3 regions of the Pantoea sp. CFCC18177 genome follow, and region 2 is predicted to be linked to each of the others. Evidence: riboswitches for the same ligand, from Rfam matches in the RefSeq annotation. Region 2 holds a riboswitch; each other region holds the start of a gene.
What was found. A riboswitch is a leader RNA that binds a small molecule or an ion and turns the genes downstream of it on or off. The one in region 2 is predicted to bind thiamine pyrophosphate.

Region 1: it holds a riboswitch for thiamine pyrophosphate, as region 2 does, so the genes downstream of both, thiC (phosphomethylpyrimidine synthase ThiC) here and ACPUC8_RS06100 (LuxE/PaaK family acyltransferase) in region 2, are expected to answer to the same signal.
Region 3: it holds a riboswitch for thiamine pyrophosphate, as region 2 does, so the genes downstream of both, thiB (thiamine ABC transporter substrate binding subunit) here and ACPUC8_RS06100 (LuxE/PaaK family acyltransferase) in region 2, are expected to answer to the same signal.

The regions. Positions count from the first base shown of each region.
Region 1 covers NZ_JBNBPL010000041.1:6,090-13,761, reverse strand. Annotated here, with positions in the region: gene rpoC (DNA-directed RNA polymerase subunit beta') at 1-244, shown strand, start outside; gene ACPUC8_RS25255 (DUF1127 domain-containing protein) at 305-493, opposite strand; gene ACPUC8_RS25250 (aminotransferase-like domain-containing protein) at 669-2,123, shown strand; gene thiE (thiamine phosphate synthase) at 2,280-2,927, opposite strand; gene thiC (phosphomethylpyrimidine synthase ThiC) at 2,924-4,849, opposite strand; TPP riboswitch at 4,940-5,040, opposite strand; gene ACPUC8_RS25235 (Rsd/AlgQ family anti-sigma factor) at 5,268-5,774, opposite strand; gene nudC (NAD(+) diphosphatase) at 5,862-6,635, shown strand; gene hemE (uroporphyrinogen decarboxylase) at 6,675-7,672, shown strand, end outside.
Region 2 covers NZ_JBNBPL010000004.1:115,622-123,293, reverse strand. Annotated here, with positions in the region: gene ACPUC8_RS06105 (cation-transporting P-type ATPase) at 1-1,680, shown strand, start outside; TPP riboswitch at 1,761-1,888, shown strand; gene ACPUC8_RS06100 (LuxE/PaaK family acyltransferase) at 1,989-3,071, shown strand; gene ACPUC8_RS06095 (acyl-CoA reductase) at 3,068-4,519, shown strand; gene ACPUC8_RS06090 (3-oxoacyl-ACP reductase) at 4,546-5,313, shown strand; gene ppk2 (polyphosphate kinase 2) at 5,352-6,260, opposite strand; gene ACPUC8_RS06080 (inorganic phosphate transporter) at 6,286-7,672, opposite strand, start outside.
Region 3 covers NZ_JBNBPL010000006.1:86,399-94,070, reverse strand. Annotated here, with positions in the region: gene ACPUC8_RS08265 (MFS transporter) at 1-305, opposite strand, end outside; gene sgrR (HTH-type transcriptional regulator SgrR) at 560-2,221, shown strand; TPP riboswitch at 2,257-2,349, shown strand; gene thiB (thiamine ABC transporter substrate binding subunit) at 2,398-3,384, shown strand; gene thiP (thiamine/thiamine pyrophosphate ABC transporter permease ThiP) at 3,384-4,970, shown strand; gene thiQ (thiamine ABC transporter ATP-binding protein ThiQ) at 4,954-5,655, shown strand; gene ACPUC8_RS08240 (DedA family protein) at 5,652-6,416, opposite strand; gene polB (DNA polymerase II) at 6,570-7,672, shown strand, end outside.

The DNA of each region.
Region 1 (7,672 bases), on a different contig from region 2:
AACCACTCGTGTCCTGACCGAAGCAGCTGTAGCAGGTAAGCGCGATGAACTGCGCGGCCTGAAAGAGAACGTGATCGTGGGTCGTCTGATCCCAGCCGGTACCGGTTATGCTTACCATCAGGATCGTATGCGTCGCCGCTCTGCGGGTGAAGCACCGGTTGCTCCGCAGGTGACTGCGGATGAAGCCTCTGCAAGCCTGGCTGAACTGCTGAACGCCGGTCTGGGCGGTAGCGACGACGAGTAATCGTTGCTAAGTCTGATCGATAAAAAACCCTGCCTCGGCAGGGTTTTTTTTAATCTGAATTTAATCCTTGCGGCAGACATCGTGTCGAGTCAGCCCAATGTCGCGCAGTTGGGCATCGCTCAGGTGAGACAAAATTTTCCGCGTCTCACGTCTGTTACGCCAGTTTCTCACCGCGCTACGCGCGCCGCGCAAAATATCCAGCAATGTTACATCAAAAGGTTTAGCCGCTCGGTTTTGATCGAATTCCATTATTTGTGCCCTCAGTGAGATGTCTGGGTCACATTGTCCATTTCTGCATCGATTCAATACAGATTCAAAAAACACTTATCTTTAACATACAGATTGCATATTCAGCGATCTGAATGGTAGAAAGGGTGTCAATCTGTACTGGTTTTCGCTGCTGAATAAGATGAGGTGGGATACGATGACGCGCTATCAGCATTTGGCCTGTCTGCTGTCGGACAGGATTGAACAAGGCCTCTATCGCAGTGGAGAACGTTTACCGTCAGTACGCACGTTGAGTCTGGAACACGGCGTCAGCATTAGCACCGTACAGCAGGCGTACCATTTACTGGAAGAGAAGCAGCTGATTGTGCCACAGCCGCGATCCGGTTATTTCGTTGCAACTCGAAAATCGACCCCACCGGTACCTGGCATGACCCGCCCAGCGCAGCGGCCCGTGGAGATCACGCAATGGGAATCGGTACTGGAGTTGCTGAGCAGCCGAATGGACAGTGATGTGCTGCAACTGGGCAGTGGCATACCGGATTTAACCCAGCCAACGTTAAAGCCGTTATGGAAAATCCAAAGTCGCATGGCGCAGAAGCAGGATGCTGGCTTGCTCAATTATGACAGCCTGGTGGGTGTCAGTGCATTACGCGAGCAAGTCGCCAGGCTGGCGATAGACAGTGGCTGCCAGCTCAGCGCCGATGACATCGTTGCCACCACGGGCTGCCATGAGGCGTTGTCGATATCGATCCGCGCAGTGTGCGATCCGGGCGATATCATTGCGGTGGAATCGCCTACTTTCCATGGCACGATGCAAACGTTACGCGGTTTTGGGATCCGCGCGATCGAAATTCCCACGGATTCCGTCACCGGCATGAGTCTTGAAGCGCTTGAACTGGCTTTTGAACAGTGGCCAATTAAAGCGGTTGTGGTGGTCCCCAACTGCAACAACCCGCTGGGATTCATCATGCCTGAATCGCGTAAGCGGGCATTGCTGGCATTGGCACAGCGCTTTGATGCGGCCATTATCGAAGACGACGTTTACGGTGAGCTGGCGTGGGAATACCCGCGACCGATAACCATCAAGTCTTTGGATATGGATGGCCGCGTATTGTTGTGCAGCTCTTTTTCTAAAACGCTGGCGCCCGGTTTACGCGTTGGCTGGGTGGCGCCGGGACGATATCGTGACCGCGTGTTGCACATGAAATATATCAGTACCGGATCAACGGCCACGCAGCCACAACATGCTGTCGCCGAGTTTGTTCGTCAAGGTCATTACGGCCCACATATCCGTCGTATGCGTCAGGTGTATCAACGGAATTACGACATCTTTAGCTGCTGGGTACGCCACTATTTTCCCTGTGGGATTTGCGTGTCTCGTCCCCAGGGGGGCTTCCTGATGTGGATCGAACTGCCAGAAGCGTTTGACGCTGTTCGACTTAACACTGAGCTGCGTACTCTGAAGATACAGGTCGCCGTTGGGTCGTTGTTTTCCGCCTCGGGAAAATATCGTAACTGTCTGCGCCTGAATTACGGTTTGCCCATTAACGAGCATACTGAGCAGGCGATTGCCCAACTGGGTGCTGCGGTGGAGCAGGCCATGCTGGCCTGTAATGCTGAAACGCTGCATGCCACTTCCCTGACGAATTAAGTTGGAAAGGCAGGGCTGGGGAGAGAGGAAGACCAGCCCTGGCCCACTGCAAGCGGCAGCGGGCAGGCACACTTTAGCGAAGTCAGCTTTAGGCGCTAGCCTTATAAAATCAGGCTTCGCGCCATATTCCGGTCTTTATCACTCTATTGCAGCCAGTTACATCAACTCTGCAGGCTGGGTTCCAGATTCAACCAGGTCGAGCAACGTTTGTGTTGCCTTACGCCAGTCAGCCGCCTGAGTAATGGCGCTGACGACCGCAATACTGCCCACCCCTGTGGCCAGCACTTCCGGCACCCGCGCCAGTGAAATGCCGCCGATGGCGACGGTTGGCACGTCCTGCAATCGCGCCAGATGACGTTTGAGTTCGATTACGCCCTGCGGAGCGGAGGGCATGTCTTTAGTTTGCGTCGGATAAATATGCCCTAAAGCAATATAAGAGGGGCGAAGTGCCAGGGCGCGGTCCAGTTCGGCATCATCATGAGTTGATAAACCGAGACGTAAACCTGCCTGGCGGATCGCCTGCAGATCCGCTACGTCCAAATCTTCCTGGCCAAGGTGAACACCGTAAGCGTTGTATTTGATCGCTAATCGCCAGTAATCATTGATAAACAAGCGTGCGCGGTACTGTTTACCCAGCGCAATGGCTTCGCGCACGGCATCTTCCACTTCATGATCCTGGCAATCTTTGATACGCAGTTGCAGGGTGCGCACACCGGCTTCCAGCAGGCGTTTAATCCACTCTACGCTATCAACAACGGGATACAGCCCCAGTTTCGGGGCGGTGGCCGGAAAGGCGTCGGTCATACTTTTTCCTCTTTAAGGGCATCGGCGGCGTGATAGATCTCACCACCACGGCTACGGAAGGCGTCTGACATTTGCGCCATGCCAATTTCAATCGGCTGCGCTTCTGCCTGCTGGCGAGCAGCATATTCACGCACTTCCTGAGTAATTTTCATTGAGCAGAATTTGGGGCCGCACATCGAGCAGAAGTGAGCGACTTTCCCTGATTCCTGCGGCAAGGTTTCATCGTGGTAGGCTCGCGCGGTGTGCGGATCGAGTGCCAGATTGAATTGATCTTCCCAGCGGAATTCGAAACGCGCTTTCGACATGGCATTATCGCGGATCTGGGCTCCGGGATGCCCCTTCGCCAGATCGGCCGCATGGGCGGCGATTTTATAGGTGATCAATCCCTGTTTCACATCTTCTTTATTTGGCAGACCCAAGTGCTCTTTCGGTGTGACGTAGCACAGCATGGCACAGCCAAACCAACCAATCATCGCGGCACCAATTCCTGATGTGAAGTGATCATAACCGGGTGCGATATCTGTGGTGAGTGGTCCGAGCGTATAAAACGGCGCTTCATGGCAGTGCTCCAGCTGTTCGGTCATGTTACGGCGGATCATCTGCATTGGCACGTGGCCAGGGCCTTCAATCATCACCTGCACATCGTATTCCCAGGCGATCTTCGTTAGCTCACCCAAGGTGTGCAGTTCGGCAAACTGCGCTTCATCGTTGGCATCCTGAATCGACCCTGGACGCAGACCATCACCCAGTGAGAGGGCAACATCATAAGCCGCACAGATCTCGCAGATCTCGCGGAAGTGCAGATACAGGAAACTCTCCTGATGATGCGACAGGCACCACTTCGCCATGATCGATCCCCCGCGCGAGACAATGCCGGTCAGACGTTTGGCGGTCATCGGAACATAGCGCAACAGCACGCCCGCGTGAATGGTGAAGTAATCGACGCCCTGTTCGGCTTGCTCAAGCAGGGTGTCGCGGAAGATTTCCCAGTTCAGATCTTCCGCTACGCCGTTAACCTTCTCCAGCGCCTGATAAATCGGTACGGTTCCAATCGGCACCGGACTGTTTCGCAAAATCCATTCCCGCGTTTCATGGATGTAACGGCCTGTGGAGAGGTCCATCACGGTATCGGCGCCCCAGCGCGTTGACCACACCAGTTTCTCTACTTCCTCCTCAATCGATGAACTCACCGCCGAGTTGCCGATATTGGCATTCACTTTGACCAAAAAGTTACGGCCAATGATCATCGGTTCAGATTCAGGGTGATTAATGTTGGAGGGGATAATGGCTCGACCGCTGGCCACTTCCTGGCGGACAAATTCGGCGGTAATGTTTTCCGGCAGATGCGCCCCGAAGCTGTGCCCGGGATGTTGTTGCAGCAGCACTTCACCACGAATACGTTCGCGCCCCATGTTTTCACGGACCGCAATAAACTCCATTTCAGGCGTAATCATTCCCTGTCGAGCATAGTGCAACTGCGTCACACAGCGGCCGGTTTTCGCACGGCGTGGCTGGGGTAGGTGCTCAAAGCGCAGATGATCCAGTCCCTCATCGGCCAAGCGCTGCTGGGTATAACTGGAACTTAGCTGGTGGATCGCTTCGCTGTCATCACGTTCGGCAATCCAGCTGGCACGCAATTTCGCCAATCCCTGATGCACATCGATAGTGGCTTCCGGGTCACCATAAGCACCTGCGGTGTCATACACCGGCACAGCTTCATTCGGCTCAAGCTTAGGGTTCTCTCTGGTGCCGCCAATCTGAGTTGGGCTCAGCTGGATTTCGCGCATCGGTACACGAATATCCTCACGGCTACCGGTGATCCAGATACGTTTTGAGTTGGGAAAAGCGGTGCCTTGCAGTGAATCAATAAATTCCTGCGCTTGTGCACGTTGTTCACGACGAGAAGTTTTAGCAACAGACATAGCAAATTTCCTGATTTAAGGGGAAGTTGCTTGTCCAGAGTTCGGAAGGAGTAACAGAAGCGATACCGGGCGCCAACACGCATCGTTCTGGTTATGTCTACTCTTGTTCCCTTCGCAGGTACTAACCTGATCAGGTTCCGCGGATCCCGAATTAACGGTCTCAGCCCCGGGGGGCACTCCGACAAGGTGTGCGTTTGCGGTTTAAGCTACTTTGCTTGCCATTTCTCGCCTGGGCAGTGCTCGTGACCGTCACGTACTTCGTGTACGCTCCGGTCCCTGCGCGCTGTCCGTGCGTGAACTGGCTGCGCACGCTACGCTTAAACCACAAACTTGCCGCTCATAAAGAGGGCAATAAAAAAAAGCCCATTCAGCATAAGAGGGCTTTTTCGGAATAACAAGCCTTTTACATCTTTCGGGGTTAAGCAGGACGTGCAATGGGGCTCTCATTGGCGACCGGAACGCTTGCCAGCTGGTTATCCCAGGCCAGTTTTACCAGTTTATCCTCCAGCGTAAAACGTGACTCCAGTACTTCACCCACTTCGGAGAGCGCCTTCTGAAACTCAACACAGTTATCATCATTGATGGCTTGCTGAAGATGGCTGTCATACAGCTGCATGATGCTATCGGTGTTGGCCTCGAGCGCGGGGTAGATCTGAGACGCGGCAATTAACGGGCTGTCACCTTGCATTTCGTTGATGATGCGTTCGTAAATACTGAAATGCCCGGTGGAGAGGTAATCCACCAGATTGTGGCAAAACGCATCCAGTGCCTGTTCATCCAGCGCTGAAAGCGCATCTTTATTCGGCTTGATGCCAATTAACTCGTAATACGTGACGAGCAACTGTCGACGGGCGCGCAACCAAGTGTCGACTAATTCATTACCGCCACCTACACGCTCTGTCAGGTCATCTAACTGGGTCAGCATATGGGGCTCCAAGTGAGTTATAGTTGTTTATTCGACACTTAACATCAGGATTCAGCGTGCCATTTGACGCTAAGGACAACGAATAAGATGCAACGTGAGATCTCAAGCGTAGACGCTGGCTGGTGGATTGTCAGCCATGAGCAAAAACTTTGGTTGCCGCAAGGTGAGCTGCCGCATGGCTTATCGAGCGATTTTGGCTTAGTGGGTAGCGCGGGCATATTGATTGGCGAATGGCAGGGTGAAAATGTCTGGTTGGTGCGTGAATCACGCCCTGACAATATGGCCTCTGTTCGCCAGCTTATCGACGAAGATGTCGGCTTGTTCCAGATTGCTGGGCGCGGTGTACAACTGGCGGAGTTTTACCGTTCCCATCGCTGGTGTGGTTACTGTGGGCATGAAATGCATCTCAGTAAACGCGAATTTGCCTGCCTGTGTCACCATTGCCGTGAGCGCTATTACCCACAAATTGCTCCCTGCATAATCGTCGCGATTCGTCGAGGCGATGAGATATTGCTCGCCAATCATGCGCGTCACCGCAACAGCATTTACACAGTATTAGCTGGCTTTGTTGAGGTTGGAGAGACGCTGGAGCAGGCCGTGGCGCGAGAGGTGATGGAGGAGAGTAATGTGCGGGTCAAGAACGTCCGTTATGTCACTTCACAGCCGTGGCCATTCCCGCACTCTCTGATGATGGCGTTTATGGCGGAATACGAAGGCGGCGAGTTGCAGCATGATGGCAAAGAGTTACTGGATGCGGGCTGGTATCGCTATGACGATCTTCCGCTGTTACCCCCGGCTGGGACGGTGGCCCGTCGTTTGATTGAAGATACCGTTGCCCTGTGCCGCGCCAGCGCCTCGTGAAAATGCTACACTGGCGGCCTTAGCATGAGAGAGCCCATTATGAGTGAACTGAAGAACGATCGTTATCTGCGCGCCCTGTTACGCCAGCCGGTAGATGTCACACCGGTGTGGATGATGCGACAAGCCGGGCGTTATTTACCGGAGTACAAAGCCACGCGCGCTGAGGCCGGTGATTTTATGTCGCTGTGTAAGAATGCGGAGCTGGCGTGTGAAGTCACGTTGCAGCCGCTGCGTCGTTATGCGCTGGATGCGGCGATCCTCTTCAGCGATATTTTGACCATTCCCGATGCGATGGGGCTGGGGCTCTATTTTGAAACGGGTGAAGGCCCGCGTTTCTCCAATCCTATTACTTGCCGCGCAGATGTCGATAAGCTGCCGATTCCCGATCCCGAGCAGGAACTGGGATACGTGATGAACGCGGTGCGTACCATTCGTCACAACCTTAAAGGCGAAGTCCCGCTGATTGGTTTCTCTGGCAGCCCGTGGACGCTGGCAACCTATATGGTTGAAGGCGGTAGCAGCAAAGCCTTCACCAAAATCAAAAAGATGATGTATGCCGAGCCACAAACGCTGCACAAGTTGCTCGATAAGCTGGCTGACAGCGTCATTCTGTATCTAAACGCCCAGATCAAAGCCGGTGCTCAGTCGGTCATGGTATTTGATACCTGGGGCGGTGTGTTGACGGGGCGTGATTATCGCGAGTTCTCGCTGTATTACATGCATAAAATCGTTGATAGCGTGCTGCACGAAAATGAAGGTCGTCGTGTACCGATTACGCTGTTCACCAAAGGCGGCGGACAGTGGTTGGAAGCGATAGCGGCAACCGGTTGTGATGCGCTGGGTCTGGACTGGACCACTGATATTGCTGATGCACGCCGTCGTGTGGGTGACAAAGTGGCGCTGCAGGGCAATATGGATCCTTCCATGTTGTATGCGCCGCCAGCGCGTATCGAGCAGGAAGTCGCAGGTATTCTGGAAGGCTTCGGTAAAGGTGAAGGCCACGTGTTTAACCTCGGCCATGGTATTCACCCCGATGT
Region 2 (7,672 bases):
CTGACCATGAATGAGATGACGGTCAAAGCGGTGATCACCGCCGATCATATCTACCGGGTTGAGGGTGACAGCTATGAACCGGTAGGGGCGATTCACAAATCAGATGATGCAGTCCCTGTTACGGTCACTGAAGACTCATTGCTGGGGCGCTATCTGCGCACCATCGATCTGTGCAATGACAGCCAACTGATTAAGGATGACAGCGGGTTCTGGAAAATCACCGGCGGCCCGACGGAAGGCGCGTTAAAAGTGTTGGCGGCCAAGGGGCAGTTGCCGGTGGTGACCACTGAACTGCGCAGTAAAATTCCGTTTGATTCGCAATACAAATACATGTCGACGCTGTATCGCATCGGTGATGAGGAGCGGATACTGATTACCGGCGCACCGGATGTTTTATTCAGGCTGTGTCAGCAGCAGCAAACGGAAGCGGGCCTGCAGCCGCTGGATCTTCCGTGGTGGGAGGCCAAAATCGAGGAATATGCGCGGGAAGGTCTGCGCATGGTGGCGGCAGCCTGGAAACCTTCCTCACCGGGGCAAACAGAGTTAGATCACGCTGACCTGCAGCAGGGGGTGATCTTGCTGGGCATCGCCGGGATGATGGACCCACCGCGCCCTGAAGCGATCACCGCGATTGGTGACTGCCTGCAAGCCGGTATCCGCGTGAAAATGATCACCGGTGACCACCCGCAAACGGCGATGAGTATTGGTCAGATGCTGGGTATCGGCAATGCCAACAGCGCCATTACCGGGCGTGAGTTAGAAGTGATGGACGATCACCAATTGAGCGAAGCGGCGCAGACCTACGATATTTTTGCCCGCACCAGCCCCGAGGATAAGTTCCGTCTGGTGCAGGCGCTGCAGAGTAGAAAAGAGGTGGTCGGGATGACCGGGGACGGCGTGAATGATGCGCCAGCGCTGAAACAAGCCGATGTTGGCGTGGCAATGGGGATTAAAGGCACCGAAGTCACTAAAGAAGCTGCCGATATGGTGTTAACCGATGATAACTTTGCCACCATTGCCAGCGCGGTGCGAGAAGGGCGTCGGGTGTACGATAACCTGAAAAAAACCATCCTGTTTATCATGCCCACTAACCTTGCACAGGGCTTGCTGATCATTATCGCGCTGTTGGCGGGGAACCTGATTCCTCTCACGCCGGTACTGATTCTGTGGATGAACATGGCGACGTCCGCCACGCTCTCCTTTGGCCTGGCTTTTGAGGCGGGAGAGAAGAACATCATGCGCCGCCCACCACGCGATCCTAAGCTGCACGTGATGGACGGTTTTGCGGTCTGGCGCGTGATTTTTGTCGGTTCGATGATCGCCGTCAGCGCCTTTGTGCTGGAAGCCTGGTTACAGCCGCGTGGCTATTCCCCTGAGTTTATCCGTACCGTGTTACTGCAAACGCTGGTGACCGCACAGTGGTTCTATATGCTCAACTGCCGCGTCTCCGATGGCTTCTCGTTGACTAAAGGCTTACTGATGAACAAAGGGATCTGGATTGTCAGTGCGGTGCTGTTAGTGCTGCAACTCCTGATCATCTACGCGCCCTTTATGCAGATGCTGTTTGGCACCACCGGACTTCCATTCCGCTATTGGGTGATCACCTTCATCATTGGATTTGTGATGTTCCTGATTGTTGAAATCGAGAAGCCGTTAACCCGCAAATTCAGAACCGCGTAAACATCAACAGCACCCGCACACGTGGGTGCTGTCCTTTTTCTGCTGGCTTGACACCTGAGCGAGCAACATCCTAGACTGCCGCTTGTTCCAAGGGGTGCCCGAGTAGCGGGCTGAGATTCTACCCGCTGGCGATTTGTCGCTGGCAACGTAGTGACCCTCCGAACCTGATCCGGCTAATACCGGCGTAGGGATGCGGGACACAGGGCACTTCCACGCCCTGATTCCATCTTTGTGCTTTGTAGCGGACAGAACATCCTCACCAGGCTTTGCCTGATAGAGACCTCGCACAATCACAGTAGGTGGAATCCATGACCGAAGCTGCACTTATCGATGCGCTACTGACCTTTCTGTCTCGTCAGGACACCAGCGATGACGATTTCAACCGTCTGGCACTCGCTATCTTTGCTTATCAGTTTGAGCACAATCCACCTTACCGCCGCTTTGCCATTAAGCGTGGACGTACACCATTCACGGTAAAACACTGGCGCGCCATCCCCGCTATCCCAATCACGGCTTTTAAAGATCTCACGCTGAGTTGCCATGCCACGGATGACGTGGAGGCGATATTTATGACCAGTGGCACCACTGGCACGGTGAAAGGGCGCAGTTATCATCCCACGCTGGATGTATGGAAATGCTCCATGACGCTCAATTTCCGCCAGCGATTTATGGCAGGCCGGGAACGTATCCGCATGGGCGTCTTATTCCCCGATAGCAGCGCATTGCCGAACTCCTCACTGGCGCATTACCTGACGCTGGCAAAACACACCTTCGGCACACCCGACAGTGCAGTGATGTTGAATGACAGTGGCATTGACTGGGCGCGTTTGTTTGCCGCACTCGATCAGGCCGAGATCTGCGGTGAGCCTTATGCTCTGCTGGGGGCCAGCTACAGCTTTGTGCATCTGATGGATGAGTTGCAACGTCAGGGGCGCTGTTTTTCCTTGCCCGAGGGCAGCCGGATACTCGACACCGGCGGATTTAAAGGGCAGTCACGCGAGGTCGAAGCCGACGATTTTTACAACGCGCTGACCAAAGCGTTGGGCGTACCGCGTGAACAGTGCATCAACATGTATGGCATGACTGAACTCAGCAGCCAGTTTTATGACAACGGCAATGTTGAATGCCCGTCGGTAAAATCAGGCCCGCACTGGATCCGTACGCGGGTGGTCAATCCACTTACGGGTGAGGATGTGCCCGAGGGGGAAATCGGGGTGCTGGTGCATCACGATCTGGCCCATTTCAATTCGGTGTCGGCTCTTCTGACTGAAGATGCAGGCGTTGCCGTAGCAGGCGGTTTCCAGTTACTGGGGCGGGTGACGGGCGCGGATGCAAAAGGGTGTTCACTGGCGATGGCCGAATTTCTCGCAGCCACGCAAGGTGCCCTGTGAAAGAGAGCGCGGGTTACCTGCCGAGCGGCTTCACATCGTCCGAGGTGCAGTGGCATACGCTGAGCTTCACCCATCATGGTAAACAGCTGGATGTCGCCGTGCCGGATCTCAACGCGGCGCAAATCGAGAAGTTGAGCGGTCATATCCGCCGCCATGCGCGTGACTATCTGAGCACACTTAGTGTGACCAGGATTGTAGCCATCGTAGGTGAAGCGATTTCGCGTCTGCTGGACCGCAACCATCCACTGCGTAGCAAAGCGGAAGCGTTACTGCCCATCGTCACCGGTTTTGATGCCGAGATGATCCGCTCCGGGCTGACTGGCTATCTCAAAACCTTTCGCCAGCCTCAGTTGAAACGGTTCCTGGCAGAGGACTTTACCGATCCGCAAATACTGGATGATTTCCAGCCGCGCCCCAGCGGTGGCTTTGCGCGCGCGTTTGGACCTGAATTATTGCTGCATATCTGGGCAGGTAATGTGCCGGGGTTGCCGCTGTGGAGTTTGATTTGCGGTTTGCTGGTCAAAGCGGGCACGGTCGGCAAACTGCCCGGCGCAGAGCCGATGATGGCGGGATGGTTTGCCCAACTGCTGGCCGACATCGACCCGCAATTGGGTGAGTGCCTGGCGGTGGTGTGGTGGAAGGGCGGCGACAGCACGGCAGAAGCAGCGTGGTTCCAGCAGCCCGATGTGGTAATGGCTTACGGCGGCAATCCAACGCTTAGAGCGATTCAGCAGCAGCTTCCGGTCACCATCCGTTTTCTGCCGCACGGCCACAAAATCAGCATTGGCTTGGTGGCGCGGTCGGCGCTGGATGTGCGGCAGGGCACGGAACTGGCGCGCCGCGCCGCATTCGACATGATGCGCTATGACCAGGCCGGATGTTATTCACCGCAAATGCTCTTTGTGGAGCGCGGTGGACGCGTCTCACCGCAGGAGTTTGCTGCTTATCTCGCCCATGAGTTGCAGGTTCTGGCACGTAAATATCCACGTCGAATACTTTCGCAGGCTGAGGCCCATCACTTCGCCACTTGGCGCAGCACCGAAGAGATCCGCGCATTGCAGGGCGATCGCACCTTGTATGGCGAAGCAACCGATAGCTGGGCTGTGGTGTGTGTGGATGTAGGTGAAGCGCTCTCACCCACGGCGCTTGGGCGAACGTTGAAAGTGATTGCCGTGGATGACATTGAAGACGCGATTCCACTGATTGCCCGGCAAAAAATCTATTTGCAGACGGCTGCAGTGGCGGCTGAACCGGATGCACTGTTTCGCTTGTCTTCGCGACTGGGGAAAGTGGGCGTAACGCGTATCACCGCCTTTGGTGCAATGACGTCGCCCGCAGCAGGCTGGCACCACGATGGGCGCTTTAGCCTGCTGGATCTTGTCACCATGACCGAAATTGAACACGCAGCGGAACAGGCGGCAGAAAAATTCGCGCCTTACGCTGACTGAAGGTGTTTTTCTACAGGAGGTAATCTATGAAATTTGCTGATCGCACGGTTTTGGTCACGGGCGCCAGCCGAGGCATTGGTGCGGCAATCGCCAAAGCCTTTGCCGCTGAGGGCGCGCTGGTGGTGGTGAATTACCTACACAGTGAGGAGGCCGCAGCCGAAGTGGTAAAAAGCTGTGAAGCCTTGGGCGGTGCGGCTGTGGCGATCCGTGCGGATGTGACGTCACCTGAGCAGGTGGCGGCGATGATGGAGAAAATCGTCAATACCACGGGGCGTCTGGATGCGGTGATCAATAATGCGTTTGCTCCTTATGTGTTTGATACCGACAATCGCCAGCGCTTTTGGGAAACCTCATGGCAGGGCTACCAGAGCCAGTTTGAGGGTGCAGTCGGGGCGGCCTATAACGTCTGCCAGGCCGCATTGCCACTTATGCGTGCGCGGGCACGCGGCAGCATCGTCAACCTGTCGAGCGATCTGGTTGCCCGTCCTTCGGTGCCGTACCACGACTATGTGACAGCCAAATCCGCCTTGATCGGGTTCAGCCGTTCGTTGGCCGCAGAGTTGGGGCCGCTCGGCATTCGCGTCAACTGTGTCGCACCGGGTTTGGTATATCCGACCGATGCCAGCCGCGCGACGCGGGAAGAGGTACGCGATTTTATCACCGCCCAAACGCCACTGCGCCGTATTGCCGAACCGGGTGATGTCGCCGGTCCGGTGCTGTTTTTAGCCTCGGACTGGAGCGAGTTTGTCACCGGGCAGACATTGTATGTAGATGGCGGGTTGGTGATGGGGTGAGACTGGCGTAGGGCGACCGTATGGTCGCCTTGCTGAGATCAGTAACTCTCCGGCACCATCATGCTCTCCGGAACCGGATGGCGCGCATAATCGGCATGATGAATACGAGAAGGCAGCGAAATGTGTTCGCCTTCGGCCGCTTCATACGGCACCTGCTGCAATAGGTGGCGGATGCAGTTCAGCCGGGCTTTTTTCTTATCCACACCTTTTACCACCCACCAGCGCGCTTCCTCAATGTTAGTACGCTCCAGCATCATCTCTTTGGCGGCGGTGTAATCCTCCCAGCGACGACGACTCTCCAGATCCATTGGACTCAGTTTCCACTGTTTTAATGGATCGTGAATACGGCTGAGGAAGCGCATCTCCTGCTCCTCATCCGTAATTGAAATCCAGTATTTGACGATTTGAATACCGCTGCGCACCAGCATGCGCTCAAATTCTGGCGCGCTGTGATAGAACTCTTCTACTTCGCTCTCGCTGCAAAACCCCATCACCTTTTCAACACCCGCACGGTTGTACCAGCTGCGATCGAACAGCACGATTTCACCGGCCGACGGCAAGTGCGACACGTAACGCTGAAAATACCATTGCGTTTTCTCTCGTTCGTTCGGGGCGGGAAGGGCGGCCACACGGCAGTAGCGCGGGTTGAGGCGCTGCATAATGCGCTTGATCACCCCACCTTTGCCAGCCGCATCGCGGCCTTCAAAAATCACTACCAAACGATGACCCGTACGGATGACCCAGTTTTGCAGTTTCACCAGTTCACCCTGCAAATGCAGCAGCTCGGTAAAATAGCGGCGTCGCCAGGCTATCTCTTGCGGATCATTATTAGCCGCAAGGCCAAACTCCATTAACTCCAGCTCCAGTGACTCTTCGTAGCTGTCGTAGCACTCCTGTAAAAAACGCGCGTCAATATTATCGTTATGGTTTATTTCGTGTGCAGACATTGTCTTATCCCTGTCAAAATGCGCGTTACAGTGACGTCATTATCCAATAGAGCGCGGCAGAGAGCAGCGCGGCGGCAGGCAGTGTGAGCACCCAAGCCAGCACCATATTGCGCAGTGTGCCGAACTGTAATCCGCTGCGATTCGCCGCCATGGTGCCCGCGATGCCAGAAGAGAGTACGTGGGTCGTTGATACCGGCAATCCAAACGCATCAGCTGCGCCAATAGTGCCCATCGCCACCATCTGAGCACTGATGCCCTGCGCATAGTTGAGTTGGCTTTTGCCAATCTTCTCTCCAAGCGTCGTGACAATACGACGCCAGCCCACCATAGTGCCCAGTCCCAGAGCGATCGCCACGGCGACTTTCACCCAGGTCGGGATAAATTGCGTGGCGCCGTTCAGGGTGATTTTCAGCGCCTGAAGGTTTTGCTGTGTTGCGACGGGTATAACCAGGGTGTGATCGGCTTGCAGTTGCTTGATGGTTTCGGCCGCCAGATACATCTGATTACGCACCTCGGGTTTCTGTTCTGCCGGGATTGATTGCAACGCGCCGAAGTGCTTCAGCGTCGCGCCAATATTCCCACTGACCTGCGCCAGTGCAGCAATCACCTTGGCATCACGCTCACCGGTGCGCAGGAAGGTGGTCAACACTTCTTCAGGTTGAGCCGGAACGGCGACCGATGTGTATTGCATTAACTGTGCCTGGCTGTTTTCCGCAAGGGTAATCAGCTGCGGAATATCAGATGGAGGCAGAGTACGATTTAGAGAGTAAGTGACGGGCAAGGCAGCCACCAGAATCAGCATCATCAATCCCATGCCTTTCTGACCATCGTTTGAACCATGTGCAAAGGAGACGCCGGTGCAGGAGAGCACCATCAGTCCACGGATCCACATCGGCGGTGCGCCTTCTTGCTGACTGGTGCTATACAGCGCTGGCTTTTTTACCATGCGCTTCATCAGAACCAGTAGCAGAGCAGCACAGACGAAGCCGACAATCGGGGAAAGAATCAAGGCATTGCCAATATTCATCGCCTGTCCCCAATTCACGCCGCTCAGTGCGCTACGTCCATGCATCACCGCATTCGCTATACCCACGCCAATAATCGCGCCAATCAAGGTATGTGAGGAGGAGGCGGGCAGACCTAACCACCATGTGGCGAGGTTCCAGATAATCGCGGAGAACAATAGCGCGTAGATCATCACAAAGCTTTCACTGCTGCCGGCTTGCATAACCAGTTCAATCGGCAGTAGGGAAATAATGCCGAAGGCCACCGCACCAGAGGAGCATAAAACGCCGAGGAAATTGAATATTCCTGACCACACCACTGCGACCGTCGGCGAGAGAGAGCGGGTATAAATCACCGTAGCAACAGCGTTAGCCGTATCGTGGAAACCATTGACGAACTCAAAACCC
Region 3 (7,672 bases), on a different contig from region 2:
TGACGGTTAAAGGCGAACAACAGGGCATTGAGCACCGCCATCAGACAGCAAAAAAGGATCAAATTACGCCGGTCACCCCGGCTGTCCGAGCGCTTCGCCATCAACAGGCTAATCACAATCCCGGCTATGGCGTTAATGGTGAAAAACAATCCCACCCAAAACGGCCGCACCTGCACTTCACGCGTCAGGAACAGACTGAGCGTGGGTGCCTGTAAGGCCCCTGCCACACCCGTCATAAAGGACACAGCCATAAAAGAGAGATAAACCGGATTGAGACGGCGCTGGCGCGTTAACAGCGATTTCATGCAGAAATCCCTTTGAGGAGAATCGGACAACAGAAAAGAGGGTAGAAGATTCCACAGCAAAACGAAAAAAGCCAGCAGAGAAAACGCTGCTGGCGGTGAAAATGCACCCTACTCAGAAAGAGGTTCTACGTCGGCAGAACCGCTGGCAGAGCGCCATTCATTGCTGAATGCCTCCCGCTCTTCCATTGCTGGGCAGTATGCCTCTAATATGGGGCAGGAAAAACTGAGCGATTCTGAGAAGGAGTTCCCCTTTTATGTCCTCTGCGCGACTGCAACAGCAGTTCATCCGCCTGTGGCAAAGCTGCCAGGGCCAGGATCAGGAAACCACACTAAGCGAGCTGGCCGATCTTTTACACTGTTCACGACGCCATATGCGTAACCTGCTCAATGCCATGCAGGCCGCAGGTTGGCTGATCTGGCAGGCAGAGGCGGGGCGCGGTAAACGCTCCACTTTAAGTTTCAATTACACCGGTTTGGCACTCCAGCAGCAGCGCGCCGAGGATCTGCTGGAGCAGGATCGCATCGAGCAGTTGGTGCAACTGGTGGGTGACAAGGATCAGGTGCGCCAGATGATCGCCGCCCACCTTGGGCGCAGTTTCCGTCAGGGGAAACACATCCTGCGCGTGCTCTACTACCGCCCATTGCCTAATCTGCTGCCCGGCTCGCCGCTGCGTCGCTCTGAAACCCATCTGGCGCGACAAATTTTCAATGGCCTGACGCGAGTAAATGAGGAAAAGGGGGAAGTCGAACCGGATATCGCCCATCACTGGCAGCAAACCTCACCGCTGCACTGGCGATTCTTTTTGCGACCGGCGATTCGCTTTCATCATGGTCGTGAACTGGAGATGGAAGATATCATCGCCTCGCTGGACCGCGTGCGCACCCAGCCGCTGTTTTCCCATATCGAGAATTTGCATTCCCCGGCGCCCTGGACGCTGGATATCCACCTGAGCCAACCTGACGATTGGTTGCCCTGGCTGTTGGCTAGCGTCAGTGCCATGATCCTGCCGCGCGAATGGCCCACGCTGCGCCATTTTTCACGCCAACCCATCGGCACCGGACCCTACAGCGTGGTGCGTAATCAGCAGACACAGCTAAAAATCGCCGCCTGGGATGACTATTTTGGCTATCGCGCCTTAATTGATGATGTGTCTATTTGGGTATTGCCTGAGATCAGTGATGAACTGGTGTACGCCGGGGTGAAACTGCAGGGTGAAACCGCGGATGAGAAGTCCGAAGAGAGCCGGCTTGAAGAAGGCTGCTATTTTCTGCTGTACGATCAGCGGTCCGAACGTGGACGCGATGCCCATTTTCGCCGCTGGGTCAGCTATCTGTTCAATCCCATCGCCCTGCTGAACCATGCAGGAGTAGGTTATCAGCGCTACTGGTTCCCGGCGTACGGTTTACTGCCGCGCTGGCACCATCGTCGCGACCTGACGCCTGCCACAAAACCTGAAGGGTTAACGCAACTGACACTGAGCTGGTACAGCCATCATGTCGAACATGAGGGCATCGCAAATGCGTTACGTCCGCTACTGGCGGAACAAGGTGTTGAGCTAATTACCCAAGAACTCAGCTATGAAGCGTGGTTCGAGGGCGCGGGTGAAAGCGATATCTGGCTCGGCAGCGTCAATTTTACGTTACCACTGGACTACGCACTGTTTGCCCAACTGTACGAGCTGCCGCTGATGCATCACTGTGTGCCCATTGACTGGCAAGCCGATGCTGAACAGTGGCGACAAAAAAACCTGCCTCTGGCCGAATGGAGCAAACATCTGGTCAACAATGACTTCATCCATCCGCTGTTTCACCACTGGTTATTGCTTGAAGGTCAACGCAGTATGCGTGGGGTGCGCCTGAACACGCTCGGCTGGTTTGACTTTAAATCGGCCTGGTTTGCGCCGCCGGAGTTGTGAGGCTTTCACGCTGTCACAGAAGTGTCTAAACTAGGCCGTTCTCAACGGGGTGCCCTTTTCGGGCTGAGATAAACCCGTCGAACCTGATCCGGTTAATACCGGCGTAGGGATTTGAGATGTCCATTAACTCAGATCCTTTGCGACTCGAACTTATTATTCTCCTTAAGGAGCGCAAAGTGTTAAACAAAGTCCTGCCTCTGGTCCTGCTGGTTGCTGCCCCGGCTTTCGCCGCAAAACCAGTACTCACCGTGTATACCTATGATTCCTTCTCTGCGGACTGGGGCCCTGGCCCAGCGGTTAAAAAAGCCTTTGAAGCTGAATGTGGCTGCGAGCTGAAATATGTCGCCCTGAAAGATGGTGTGTCACTGCTCAACCGCGTGCGCATGGAAGGCAAAAACAGCAAAGCTGATGTGGTGCTGGGTCTCGACAATAATCTGGTGCAGGCCGCCGAGAAAACCGGCTTGTTCGCCAAGAGCTCCGTGGACACCAGCAAACTCCAGTTACCGGATGCCTGGCACAACGACACCTTCATTCCGTTTGACTACGGCTACTTCGCATTCGTTTACGATAAGAACAAGCTGAAGAACCCGCCGAAAAGCCTGAAAGAGTTGGTGGAAAGCCCTGAGAAGTGGCGCGTGATTTATGAAGATCCGCGCACCAGTACGCCAGGCCTCGGTTTACTGCTGTGGATGCAGAAAGTGTACGGCGATCAAGCACCTGACGCCTGGCAGAAGCTGGCAAAAAAGACCGTCACGGTCACCAAGGGTTGGAGTGAAGCCTACGGTTTGTTTCTGAAAGGGGAAAGCGATCTGGTGCTGAGTTACACCACCTCTCCGGCTTACCACATCATTGAAGAGAAAAAAGAGAACTACGCGGCAGCACCTTTCAGCGAAGGGCACTATTTGCAGGTGGAAGTTGCAGCTCAACTCGCCAGCAGCAAGCAACCGAAACTGGCGCAGCAATTTATGCAGTTTATGGTCTCTCCGGCCTTCCAGCAGACCATTCCCACCGGCAACTGGATGTATCCAGTGATTAAAAGCGATCTGCCAGCGGGTTATCAGTCATTGTCCAAACCGGCGACGGCGCTGCAGTTCACACCTGCACAAGTTGCTGACCATCGCGCCGATTGGATCAGCGCATGGCAACGCGCCGTTAGCCAATAATGCCCGGTTGGTTGATTCCTGGCACGGCCATCGCACTCCTACTCTGTGCGGTGGCGCTGCTGGCCTTTGGCGCGCTGGTCGTGGCCGCGCCAGTGACAGACTGGTGCGCCCTGCTCACTGACAGTTATCTGCATCATGTGCTGGCGTTCTCCTTTGAGCAGGCGCTGCTGTCGGCCCTGTTCTCCGTGCTGCCCGCCATTTTGCTCGCGCGGGCGCTCTATCGCCGTCGCTTCCCCGGACGAACGCTGTTGCTACGCCTTTGCGCCATGACGCTGGTGCTGCCGGTGCTGGTCGCGGTGTTCGGGCTGCTCAGCGTCTACGGTCACAGCGGCTGGCTGGCCCAACTCTGTGCTCTGTTGGGCCTTGATTACCGCTTCTCACCTTATGGTTTGCAGGGCATTCTGCTGGCGCACGTGTTCTTCAATCTGCCTTTGGCCACGCGCATTCTATTGCAGGCGCTGGAGAATATTCCCGGTGAACAGCGCCAGCTGGCCGCACAGCTTGGTCTGCGTGGCTGGAACCAGTTTTGTCTGCTGGAGTGGCCGTGGTTGCGCCGCCAAATCCTGCCCACCGCCGCGCTGATCTTTATGCTGTGCTTTGCCAGTTTCGCCACGGTGCTGGCGTTGGGTGGTGGCCCGCAAGCCACCACGCTGGAGTTGGCGATCTATCAGGCGTTGAGTTTCGATTACGATCCCAGCCGGGCGGCGCTGCTGGCACTGCTCCAGCTCGGTTGCTGCTTAATGCTGGTGCTGTTAAGCCAGCGCTTTAGCAAAGCCATCCCCACGGGCAGCCAGAACATTCGCGGTTGGCGTGACCCGCAGGATTCCTGGCAGGCACGCATCAGCGATACCCTACTGATTGGCCTTGCGCTCTTGCTGCTCCTGCCGCCCTTAGCCGCAGTGGTTGTTGATGGCTTACGCGGCGGCGTGGCGGGCGCGCTGCAACAACCTGCGCTGTGGCAGGCGACCTTGACGTCACTGCGCATCGCGCTCGGTGCCGGGCTGCTGTGCGTGATACTGACCATAATGCTGCTGTGGAGCAGCCGAGAATTACGCCAGCGCCAACGTAAGGTGGCGGCTCAGGCGATGGAACTGAGCGGTATGCTGATTCTGGCGATGCCCGGCATCGTGCTGGCCAGTGGATTCTTCCTGCTGTTCAACGCCACGGTCGGTTTGCCACAGCGGGCCGACGGGCTGGTGATTTTCACCAATGCGTTGATCGCCATCCCTTATGCCATGAAAGTGCTGGAAAACCCGATGCGCGATATCAATACGCGTTACAGCCAGCTCTGTGCTTCGCTCGGCATTGCCGGGTTTAATCGCCTGAAAATGATTGAACTGCGCGCGCTGAAGCGCCCATTGGCCCAGGCGCTGGCATTTGCCTGCGTGCTCTCCATCGGCGATTTCGGTGTGGTCGCGCTGTTTGGCAGCGCCGATTTCCGCACCCTGCCGTTCTATCTGTTCCAGCAAATTGGGGCCTATCGCGGTGAGGATGGTGCCGTCACGGCACTGCTGCTGTTATTGCTGTGCCTGTTACTCTTTACTCTGATGGAAAAATTGCCGGGTCGCCATGCTGACACTGAATAACCTCACCTACCTGTACCAACACTTGCCGATGCGCTTCCGTTTCGAGGCGCAGGCGGGTGAGCGCCTGGCGATCCTTGGCCCCAGTGGCGCGGGTAAAAGCACCTTACTGAGTCTGCTGGGCGGCTTCCTGCCCGTCAGCCAGGGAACCTTGATCATGAATGGCGTCGATCACACGCGCAGCGTCCCCTCGGCGCGACCGGTATCGATGCTGTTTCAGGAGAACAATCTGTTCCCGCACCTCACGGTGCAGCAGAATCTGGGATTGGGTTTACACCCCGGCCTGAAACTCACGCCGCAACAGCAGCAACAGATCGCCGCCATCGCCGAACAAACCGGTTTGCAAAGCCTGCTGACGCGCTTACCCGATCAGCTGTCAGGCGGTCAGCGTCAACGCGTCGCGCTGGCGCGCTGCCTGCTGCGCAATCAGCCAATCTTACTGCTGGATGAGCCTTTTTCCGCGCTCGATCCGGCACTGCGCGGTGAGATGCTGCAACTGGTGCGCTCGGTGTGCGAAAGTCGCAACATTACCTTGCTGATGGTGTCGCACAGTCTGGAAGATGCGCAACAGATTGCCCCACGCAGCCTGGTGGTGGTGGATGGTCGGATTTACTGGGATGGCAGCACAGAAAGTTTGATCAACGGTGAGAGTGAAGCGGCCGCCATCCTTGGCGTGAGAAAGTCTTAAGCGAAGAACACCTTCCACAGCAACTGACGGAAGATCGGCATCATCGGGTGGTATTGAATGGCAATAAATGCCGCCACGCCGATGGCTGCCGACAGCGGTGCCAGCCAACGCAGACGGGCGAGCGGCAGATATTTGGTCGCCCAATCGATCGTTTTGCCACTGCGATACCAACGCCACAGCAGCCAGCAACCCAGCCACACCAGCACCGCAACCAGCAACAGCAGCCATTTGAAGTTGCCTCCTTGCGCCGCCTGCGGCACATCAATCGCCACACCCGCCAAAATACCCGGCATCAGATAGGCGGGCGGCCAGAGAATACAGCCGATCAGGTTAGGCGGCAGGAACTTGCGTACCGGCAGCTCCAGCATGCCCGCCGCCAGTGGAATCAGTGGTCGGGTCGGACCGACAAAGCGCCCCACCAGGATGGTGAACATGCTGTGTTCGTGCAGAGCATGCTCGGTTTTATCCAGCAAGCCTTTATACTTTTTCAGATATTTCCAACGATGCAGCGGCCCCTGAAACTTCCAGCCGATACCGTATGACACCCAATCGCCGATTAGACAACCGGCAAAACCAGCCGCCCAGGCGGGATAAAGGCCAATCTGTCCGCTACCGACCAGCGCCCCAAGGCTGGCCATCAATACGGTGCCTGGTAACAGCAATCCCACGAACGCCAGCGACTCCAGAAAAGTGACCAGCGCCACGGCAAAGAGGGCGAACTCCAGCGATTGCGTAAACAGGTGTTGAATCCAGGCTTCCATAACTATCCTCTGCGGAATATAGAGGCTGGATTGTCCGGAGCCAGCGCCACAGCGTCAAGCCAAGATTTGTACGTCAATATTGACAATTCAGCCAACAGCACACTGTATAAACATCCATGATATACTCAATGTAATTCAATCTCTGGAGTTCACGTGACCGATCCGCGCGCAGGTTTTCTACTCACCCGACACTGGCGAGACACGCCAACCGGCAGCGAAGTGGTGCTGTGGCTGGCCACCGACCAAGGGCCACAACGCCTGGTGCTGCCCGCGCAGGAGTCGGTGGCGTTTATTCCGGAAGAGTTTCGCAGCCAAACCGAAGCGCTGATCGCTGATGAGCGCCATACGCGTCTGCAAGCACTGACCCTGAAAGATTTTCGTCTCCGTCCGGTATTTGGTCTCTATTGCCGCAGCAACCGCCAGCTGCAAAATCTGGAAAAGCGCCTGCGCGAAAATGGCATCTCCGTGTATGAAGCGGATATTAGGCCGACTGAACGCTATTTAATGGAGCGTTTTATTACCGCGCCAGTGTGGTTCAGCGGTGACGTTCGCGGCGACAGCGTGGTCAATGCGCGCCTGAAACCGCATCCTGATTATCGTCCGCAGCTGAAATGGGTGTCGCTGGACATTGAAACCACCGAGCACGGCGAACTCTACTGTATCGGACTTGAAGGCTGCGGTCAGCGCCAGGTTTACATGCTCGGTCCGCCAAACGGCGATGCCAGCGCGCTGGATTTCGACCTGATCTATGTGGACAGTCGCCCCCAGTTGCTGGAGCAGCTCAATGCCTGGTTTGCGCGTCACGACCCGGATGTGATTATCGGCTGGAGTGTGGTGCAGTTTGACCTGCGCGTGCTGCAAAAACATGCCGACCGTTATGGCATTCCGCTGCGTTTAGGCCGGCAAAATCAAGCGCTGGAGTGGCGTGAGCACGGTTTCAAACCGGGTGTGTTTTTCGCCCAGGCCCAAGGGCGGCTGGTGATCGATGGCATTGAAGCGCTTAAATCAGCGTTTTGGGATTTCCCCTCATTCAGCCTCGAAGCGGTATCGCGTCAATTACTCGGTGAAGGCAAAGCCATTGATAACCCCTGGCAGCGCATGGAAGAGATCAACTGGCGTTTTGCCCATGACAAACCGGCATTAGCGAAGTACAACCTGAAAGACTGCGAGCTGGTGACGCGCATCTTTCAGCACACTGCCATCATGCCGTTTCTGTTGGAACGCGCCACCGTCAATGGCCTGGCGGTGGATCGCCA